DNA from 3 places in the Methylosinus sp. R-45379 genome. Region 2 is predicted to be linked to each of the others. Evidence: predicted binding sites of a transcription regulator. Region 2 holds the regulator's gene; each other region holds the start of a gene.
What was found. Region 2 encodes LexA, which represses DNA repair genes until DNA is damaged. Its sites were predicted from a motif close to TGTTCNNNNTGTGTTCNG; they were not measured.

Region 1 (2,267 bases), on a different contig from region 2:
TCTGGCGCGCGCCGGCGGTCCCGGCGCGGCGACGCCATGGGTCGCCACGCTCATCGTGATCTGCCTCGGCCTGCTCCACGCCGGCGCGCCCGCCAAGGGCGTCGCATTGCAAAATTTCGCGGTCCTGATCAAGGTCGGCGCGATCGTCGCGTTCATCGCTTTCGGCGCCCCCACGGCGGGCGCGGCGATCGCGGCCGCGCCGCCGCTTTCGCTCGAAGCCTTTCAGCCCCTGGCCTTCGCCGGATCGCTCGTGTGGATATCCTATGCCTATTCGGGCTGGAACGCCGCGGTCTATGTCACGGGAGATATCGCCGGCGGCGGCCGCACGGTGGAACGCGCGCTCTATTCGGGGACGCTTCTCGTCATCGGACTCTACCTCGGCGTGAGCGCGGTGATCCTCTATGGCGCGCCTCCGGGACAAATCCGCGGCGTCGCCGAATCCGGCGCGCTCGCGGCGTTGGCGATCGGCGGTCCGCGCGCGGAGCAGGCTTTGAGCGCGCTCATCGCGCTCGCGCTCGTCACCTCGGCGTCGTCCATGCTGCTGAGCGGACCGCGCGTCTATGCGAGAATGGCGCGGGACGGCGCGCTTCCGGCCGCATTCGGCCGACTGCATGGCGATCATCCGCGCTTTGCCATACTGGCGCAGACGGCGTTCAGCCTCATCGTCATTTGGAGCGCAGGACTTCGCGATCTCCTGGAATTCGCCGGCGTCACGCTGAGTCTTTCGGCAGGAGCTGTCGTCATCGGATGGCTTCGACAAGCGATGCGTCATGGCCTCGCGCCGGGGAAGCTTCCCGAGCTATGCGCCGCCATCGTGTTTCTGACGACGACGACAGGCATCATGATCTCCGCTCTGATGATGCGGCCGGCCTCGGCGATTGCCGCCGCCGTGCTGATCGGCGTCGGCCTTTTGGCTTATGCGCTGAGCCGTCCGAGGACGGCGAATTAGCCTGGGCGTGTTCTTCGCTGCGGTGAAGACGACAGGAGGCGGGGGCGTTGCGCGTCACGGCGGGAGGTGCTAGAACAAAAAAAGAACATCGCGTGAATTGTGGACAAGGCGGCGGAACGTCTTCGCGCTCGCGCGTTTCGGACTAAGGTGCCGCGAGCATCATCAAGGCGGAGAGGATCATGGCGGGCAGCGTCAACAAGGTCATATTGGTCGGCAATCTCGGGCGTGACCCTGAAGTGCGCACGCTGCCCTCGGGCGACCGCGTCGTCTCTTTCTCCGTGGCGACGACGGAATCCTGGCGCGACCGCAACACAGGCGAGCGCAAGGACCGCACGGAGTGGCACAATGTGTCGATCTTCAACGAGAATTTGGGGAAGATCGCCGAGCAATATTGCCGCAAGGGCTCCAAGATCTATCTCGAGGGCCAGCTGCAGACGCGCGAATATCAGGACAAGGACGGCATTCAGCGCCGCGCGACCGATGTGGTGCTGCAGCGTTTCCGCGGCGAGCTGACTCTGCTCGACAGCAAGGGCGGCGGCCGCGGCGAGGGCGATTATGAAGGCGGCGGCGGCTCCTATCAGTCGAGCGGCGGCGGCTCCAGCTTCGGCCGCTCCTCGCCGATGGAACGCCCGCCCGCCGAGCGCTCCCCGGCGCCGGCCGGCGGCGGACGTTTGTCGGAGCAGCTCGACGACGATATTCCGTTCTGAGTCCGGAGGGAGATCGCGAGCCCTCGATGAAGGGCGGGGTCTGTTCCCTCCCCCGCGAAGCGGGGGAGGGCCGGGGAGGGGGCGCTCGAAATCTCTATGAGCTCCGCGAGCGCAGCCCATTCGTCCGGAACTCCCGCGACTGCGTCCGCGCGCCCTTCTGGCCTATGCGGCGGCCTTCGCCGCCCTTGCCGGTTCCAACCGGTTGCCAGCCCGGCACGAGATGATGCTTGCCGGGGCCGATGAGATCGGCGCGGCCCATGGCTTTCAGCGCCTCGCGCAGCACAGGCCAATTCTCGGGATCGTGATAGCGCAGAAAGGCCTTGTGCAGGCGGCGCTGGCGCAGGCCCTTCACGGCGTCGACCTTTTCCGACGCGCCGCGGCGCACCGGCTTCAGCGGATTGAAGCCCGAATGATACATGGCCGTCGACAGCGCCATGGGCGATGGCAGATAGGTCTGCACCTGATCGGCGCGATAGCCGTTCTTTTTCAGCCACAGCGCCAGATTCAACATATCCTCGTCGCTCGTGCCCGGATGCGCGGCGATGAAATAGGGGATGAGGAAATATTGCTTCTTGGCCGCCTGCGCCGCCGCGTCGAACAGACGCTTGAAG
Region 2 (2,267 bases):
ATTGCCGTGCAGCCTCTCCGCCTCGATGGTCAGCGCGGCGGTGGGATCGGCGAAGGCGATGCTGTCTATGGTGATGTGCGGGCGCGGCAGCAGCGAGAAGGTCGAGCGGCCTTTGGCGGCGATGAACAGGCCGGATGAGGCGTTGAGCTGGCCCGAAATCTCCTCGAGCAGCGCATTGGTCGAGAAGGTCCAAGGCGCGAGCGCCGCGCCGAGCGCCACTGCGGCGACGGCGCCGAGAGCGATCAGCCAGCGGCGCGAGAGGCGCGGGAAAGGCAGGCGGCGGCTTTGGCCCAAGGGCTTCGATCCTTCGATTTCGCGCATCGGGCCGGTCGAGTGCGACATTCCATCGTCCATGAAAAAAAGGCGGGGCGGCCACGGGCCGCTGGCGACACAGCGCGCGCCCTCGGCGAGGGCGCGAGACGAGAGCAACATGCCTTTATCGCTCTGCCGCTACGCGAAAAGGCCCGCGCGCCAAAAGCGCGCGAGGCCGGACCATGGCGGCAAAGGGCGGCGAGATCGTGGCGGCGCGAGGCCCTCAGTATTTGCGCAGAAGGCTGACCAGACGGCCTTGGATGCGGACGCGATCAGGCCCGAAAATGCGCGTCTCATAGGCCGGATTGGCGGCCTCGAGCGCTATTGACGCGCCGCGCTTGCGCAGGCGCTTCAATGTCGCCTCCTCGTCGTCGATGAGGGCGACGACGATATCGCCGGTGTCGGCGCTGTCCTGCTTCTTCACCACGACGACGTCGCCGTCGAGAATGCCGGCCTCGATCATCGAATCGCCGCGCACCTCGAGCGCGAAATGCTCGCCGCCGCCGAGCATATCCGGCGGCAGGCTGATGGTGTGGCTGCGATTCTGCAGCGCGGAAATGGGCGTGCCGGCGGCGATGCGGCCCATGACCGGGATCGCCACCTGCTGATCGGACTCGGGCTCGCCGGCCGGGACGGGGCGCACGCGGCCGAGCGCGCCCTCTATGACCGAGGGCGAGAATTTGCCGCCGCGCGCGGCGACGCGGGGCGTCGCCGATTCGGGCAGGCGCAACACCTCGAGCGCGCGGGCGCGATTGGGCAGACGGCGAATGAAGCCGCGCTCCTCGAGCGCGAGAATGAGCCTGTGAATGCCGGATTTGGAGCGCAGATCGAGCGCGTCCTTCATCTCGTCGAAGGAGGGCGGCACGCCAGTCTCCTTCAGGCGCTCATGGATGAAGCGCAGCAGATCGCTCTGTTTCTTGGTCAGCATGGAAGCCCCCCGGCGCCGCCCGCCCGCGTCGCGCCACGTCCGAACCTAGCCATGATGGCGCGGGTTCATAAACAAATCATGAACGGGAGGATAGGCGTTCTCGGTGCGTTCCGCAAGGGAGACTCTTCGGCGGTCCTTGGTCAGGGAGCATGAATGCATTTCCAGTCAGAAACATCGTGATCCAAATCTATTCGGGCTCGCTGAGAACGCCATTCAAGCGATTTATCCCGACTGTTAATGACAAACCACTGCCCTCGGTCATTAACATTGTCCCGTCCCGAAGAACGGAATGGCCCCGCAATCACCCCGTTTTCATACCCCTTTGAGATGACGCTAAACTTGTCGGTATCACAAAACCAATCAGGCCAACCCAATTGCACGCCTCCAGGCACACGCTTGTTAATTTCATGCCAGTATTTTGCTACCCCTCCGCGAGGAGAAACTTTGTTTGGCGGGACCCCTAGTTGTTGTCTCACATACGCCTCATCGAACCACTCTTTCTCGACTACAACTTCTGCTGGCGGGAACATAAAAGCCTCGTTTGTTGATAACAATACATAAAGATCAGATCGTGAGCTAAAAAATAAAATAGTAGCCCCACTGTCAAAATGGGTCTGCGACGCCACATCACTCTTCTGAACAGCCCAATGCTCAACCGATAATTTTCCCCCAAACTCTTTAGCCGTGTCAAAAACTTCTCGGTCAATATTCGATAAGAAAAACCTATCTTTATTTAGCTGAAAAATGCCAAGAATTATTGCGGAAAAGACGGCGCCAGCCACGAACCATATCAGACGCCCCTTCATGTCATTTCGAGCAAGAAAAACTAGATACCCGGATGCCACGGCAGCGGCTAGGAGAACGACGGTCGCCGCGATAGGCAACCCTTCCCAGTAGGCGGAAACGAGGGCCGGCAACGAGGTTGCAAAGGGCCAAATTTGCGAACCGGCATTTATTATAACATCAACTATCCGTTGATGTGACGCCGTTGCGGGCTCAGATTCTCTAGTTTCCATTCGCTAAGAAT
Region 3 (2,267 bases), on a different contig from region 2:
CTCGATCCGCTCGGCGGCCTCTTTGTTCTGCCTGAGGAAGGTCTTGGCGTTCTCGCGGCCCTGGCCGAGACGCTGGCTGTCATAGGAGAACCAAGCCCCGGATTTCTCGACGACGCCGGCCTTCACCCCGAGATCAACGAGCTCGCCGACCTTGGAGATGCCCTCGCCATACATGATGTCGAACTCGACCTGCTTGAAAGGCGGAGCGACCTTATTCTTGACGACCTTGACGCGGGTCTGATTGCCGGTGACCTCGTCGCGGTCCTTGATGGAGCCGATGCGGCGAATGTCGAGCCGGACGGAAGCGTAGAATTTCAAGGCGTTGCCGCCGGTCGTCGTCTCCGGCGAGCCATACATCACGCCGATCTTCATGCGGATCTGATTGATGAAGATGACGAGCGTGTTGGAGCGCGAGATGGAGGCGGTGAGCTTGCGCAGCGCCTGGCTCATCAGCCGCGCCTGCAGGCCGGGCTGCACGTCACCCATCTCGCCCTCGATCTCGGCGCGCGGCGTCAGCGCGGCGACCGAATCGACGACGAGCACATCCACCGCGCCGGAGCGCACCAGAGTGTCGGTGATCTCCAGCGCCTGCTCGCCCGTGTCCGGCTGCGAGATCAGCAGCTCCTCGAGATTAACGCCGAGCTTGCGGGCGTAGACCGGATCGAGCGCATGCTCGGCGTCGACGAAGGCGCAGACGCCGCCCTTCTTCTGCGCCTCGGCGATCACATGCAGCGTCAGCGTCGTCTTGCCCGATGATTCCGGCCCGTAGATCTCCACGACACGGCCGCGCGGCAGGCCGCCGACGCCGAGCGCGATATCGAGCCCGAGCGAGCCTGTAGAGATCGTCTCGATCTCGACGGCCTTCTGATTCTTGCCGAGCCGCATGATCGAGCCTTTGCCGAAGGCCCGCTCGATCTGCGACAAAGCGGCGTCCAGCGCCTTGGTCTTGTCCACGGAGGTTCCTTCCACGAGGCGGAGATTGGCTTGGCTCACGGCGATGATTCCTTCTGGCACAGGCAGGGCGGCAGGCGCAACGCGAGATGCGGCCCGGGAACGAAAGAGCGGTGAAAGACTTGCGAGGATCAGGCGATATCGGACGCGAAGATCGGATGGGCAGATTGTATCGTATTTGTTCTCTTCGCCAAGTTCTTTTTTTGTTCCGCATGATTTTTCCCCGCTTCGCCCCGCCGGGCGCGAGCCAGGGGAAGGAACCGGCTTGAAGTCCGCGAGTTCCTCGGCGTAAGGGACCGCAGCCGGCTTCCGGCCTATTTCTCACGATCGACAGCGGAGTTTCGACAGCCCATGAGCGACACGCGCGCGCCTTCCCGTCCCGACGCCGTTCTCGATTCCGCCGATCCGCGCTGGGCGCGGCTGCATCGGCTGATCGACACGCATTCGCTGCTGCGCGGCGATTTCACGCTCTCCTCGGGCCGCAAGAGCAATTATCTCTTCCAGCTGCGCCAGACGACCATGCTGCCGGAGGGCGCGCATCTCATCGCCGATATCGTCGTCGACTATATGAAGGCGCAGGGAATAAAGGGCGTCGGCGGGCTGGCCGTGGGCGCCGTGCCCATGGTGGCGGCCATCGCGGCGGTGAGCTTTCCCAAGGGCGCGCCGGTCGACGCTTTCTTCGTGCGCAAGGAGGCCAAGGGCCATGGCGCCAAGGAGCGCATCGACGGCTATGTGCCCAAGGGCGGCGAGGCGCTGATCGTGGACGATGTGGCGACGACGGGCGGCTCTATATTGGAGGCCATCGCCGGCATGGTGGAGGAGCACCCGGAGGCGAGAGCGACGCGCGCGCTGGTCGTGATCGACCGTGAGGAAGGCGCGGCGGAAAAGCTCGCCGAAAAAGGAATCACGCTGGTGTCGATTTTCAAGCGCGGCGATTTCACCATATAGGCATTGCATGCCGTCGTTTCGGAGGTAGAGCCATGAATCGCGCGACGCCGATGTTTCTAGCCTTCCTCGCTTGCGGAGGCGTCGCGGCGCCGGCGCTGGCGCAATCGAGCGATCCTGCGGCCGGGCGGCGTCTCGCCGCCTCGCTCTGCGTCGAATGTCATCGCATCGACGAGAAGACGCCGGCCAAGGACGAGGCCGCCAAGGCGCCCAGCTTCGTCGATGTGGCGCGCATGCCCTCGACGACCGAGCTGGCGATCAAGGTTTTTCTGCGCAGCTCGCATCGGAACATGCCCAATCTCATCCTCACGCCGGATGAGATCGACTCGCTCTCCGCCTATATCGTCGGCCTCGCGCCCAAGCGTTGAGGC

Region 1: ssb (single-stranded DNA-binding protein) is a predicted target of LexA. The motif match lies at 1,020-1,037, and genes of this name have one in related genera.
Region 3: recA (recombinase RecA) is a predicted target of LexA. The motif match lies at 1,145-1,162, and genes of this name have one in related genera.

Annotation. Positions count from the first base shown of each region.
Region 1 is NZ_LUUM01000289.1:43,800-46,066, reverse strand. Features, by position in the region: gene A1351_RS20330 (APC family permease) at 1-949, shown strand, start outside; gene ssb (single-stranded DNA-binding protein) at 1,129-1,656, shown strand; gene A1351_RS20320 (YgiQ family radical SAM protein) at 1,751-2,267, opposite strand, start outside.
Region 2 is NZ_LUUM01000286.1:25,392-27,658, forward strand. Features, by position in the region: gene A1351_RS19800 (AsmA family protein) at 1-294, opposite strand, end outside; gene lexA (transcriptional repressor LexA) at 536-1,240, opposite strand; gene A1351_RS24925 (hypothetical protein) at 1,381-2,046, opposite strand.
Region 3 is NZ_LUUM01000001.1:8,020-10,286, forward strand. Features, by position in the region: gene recA (recombinase RecA) at 1-993, opposite strand, end outside; gene pyrE (orotate phosphoribosyltransferase) at 1,303-1,899, shown strand; gene A1351_RS00055 (c-type cytochrome) at 1,932-2,264, shown strand.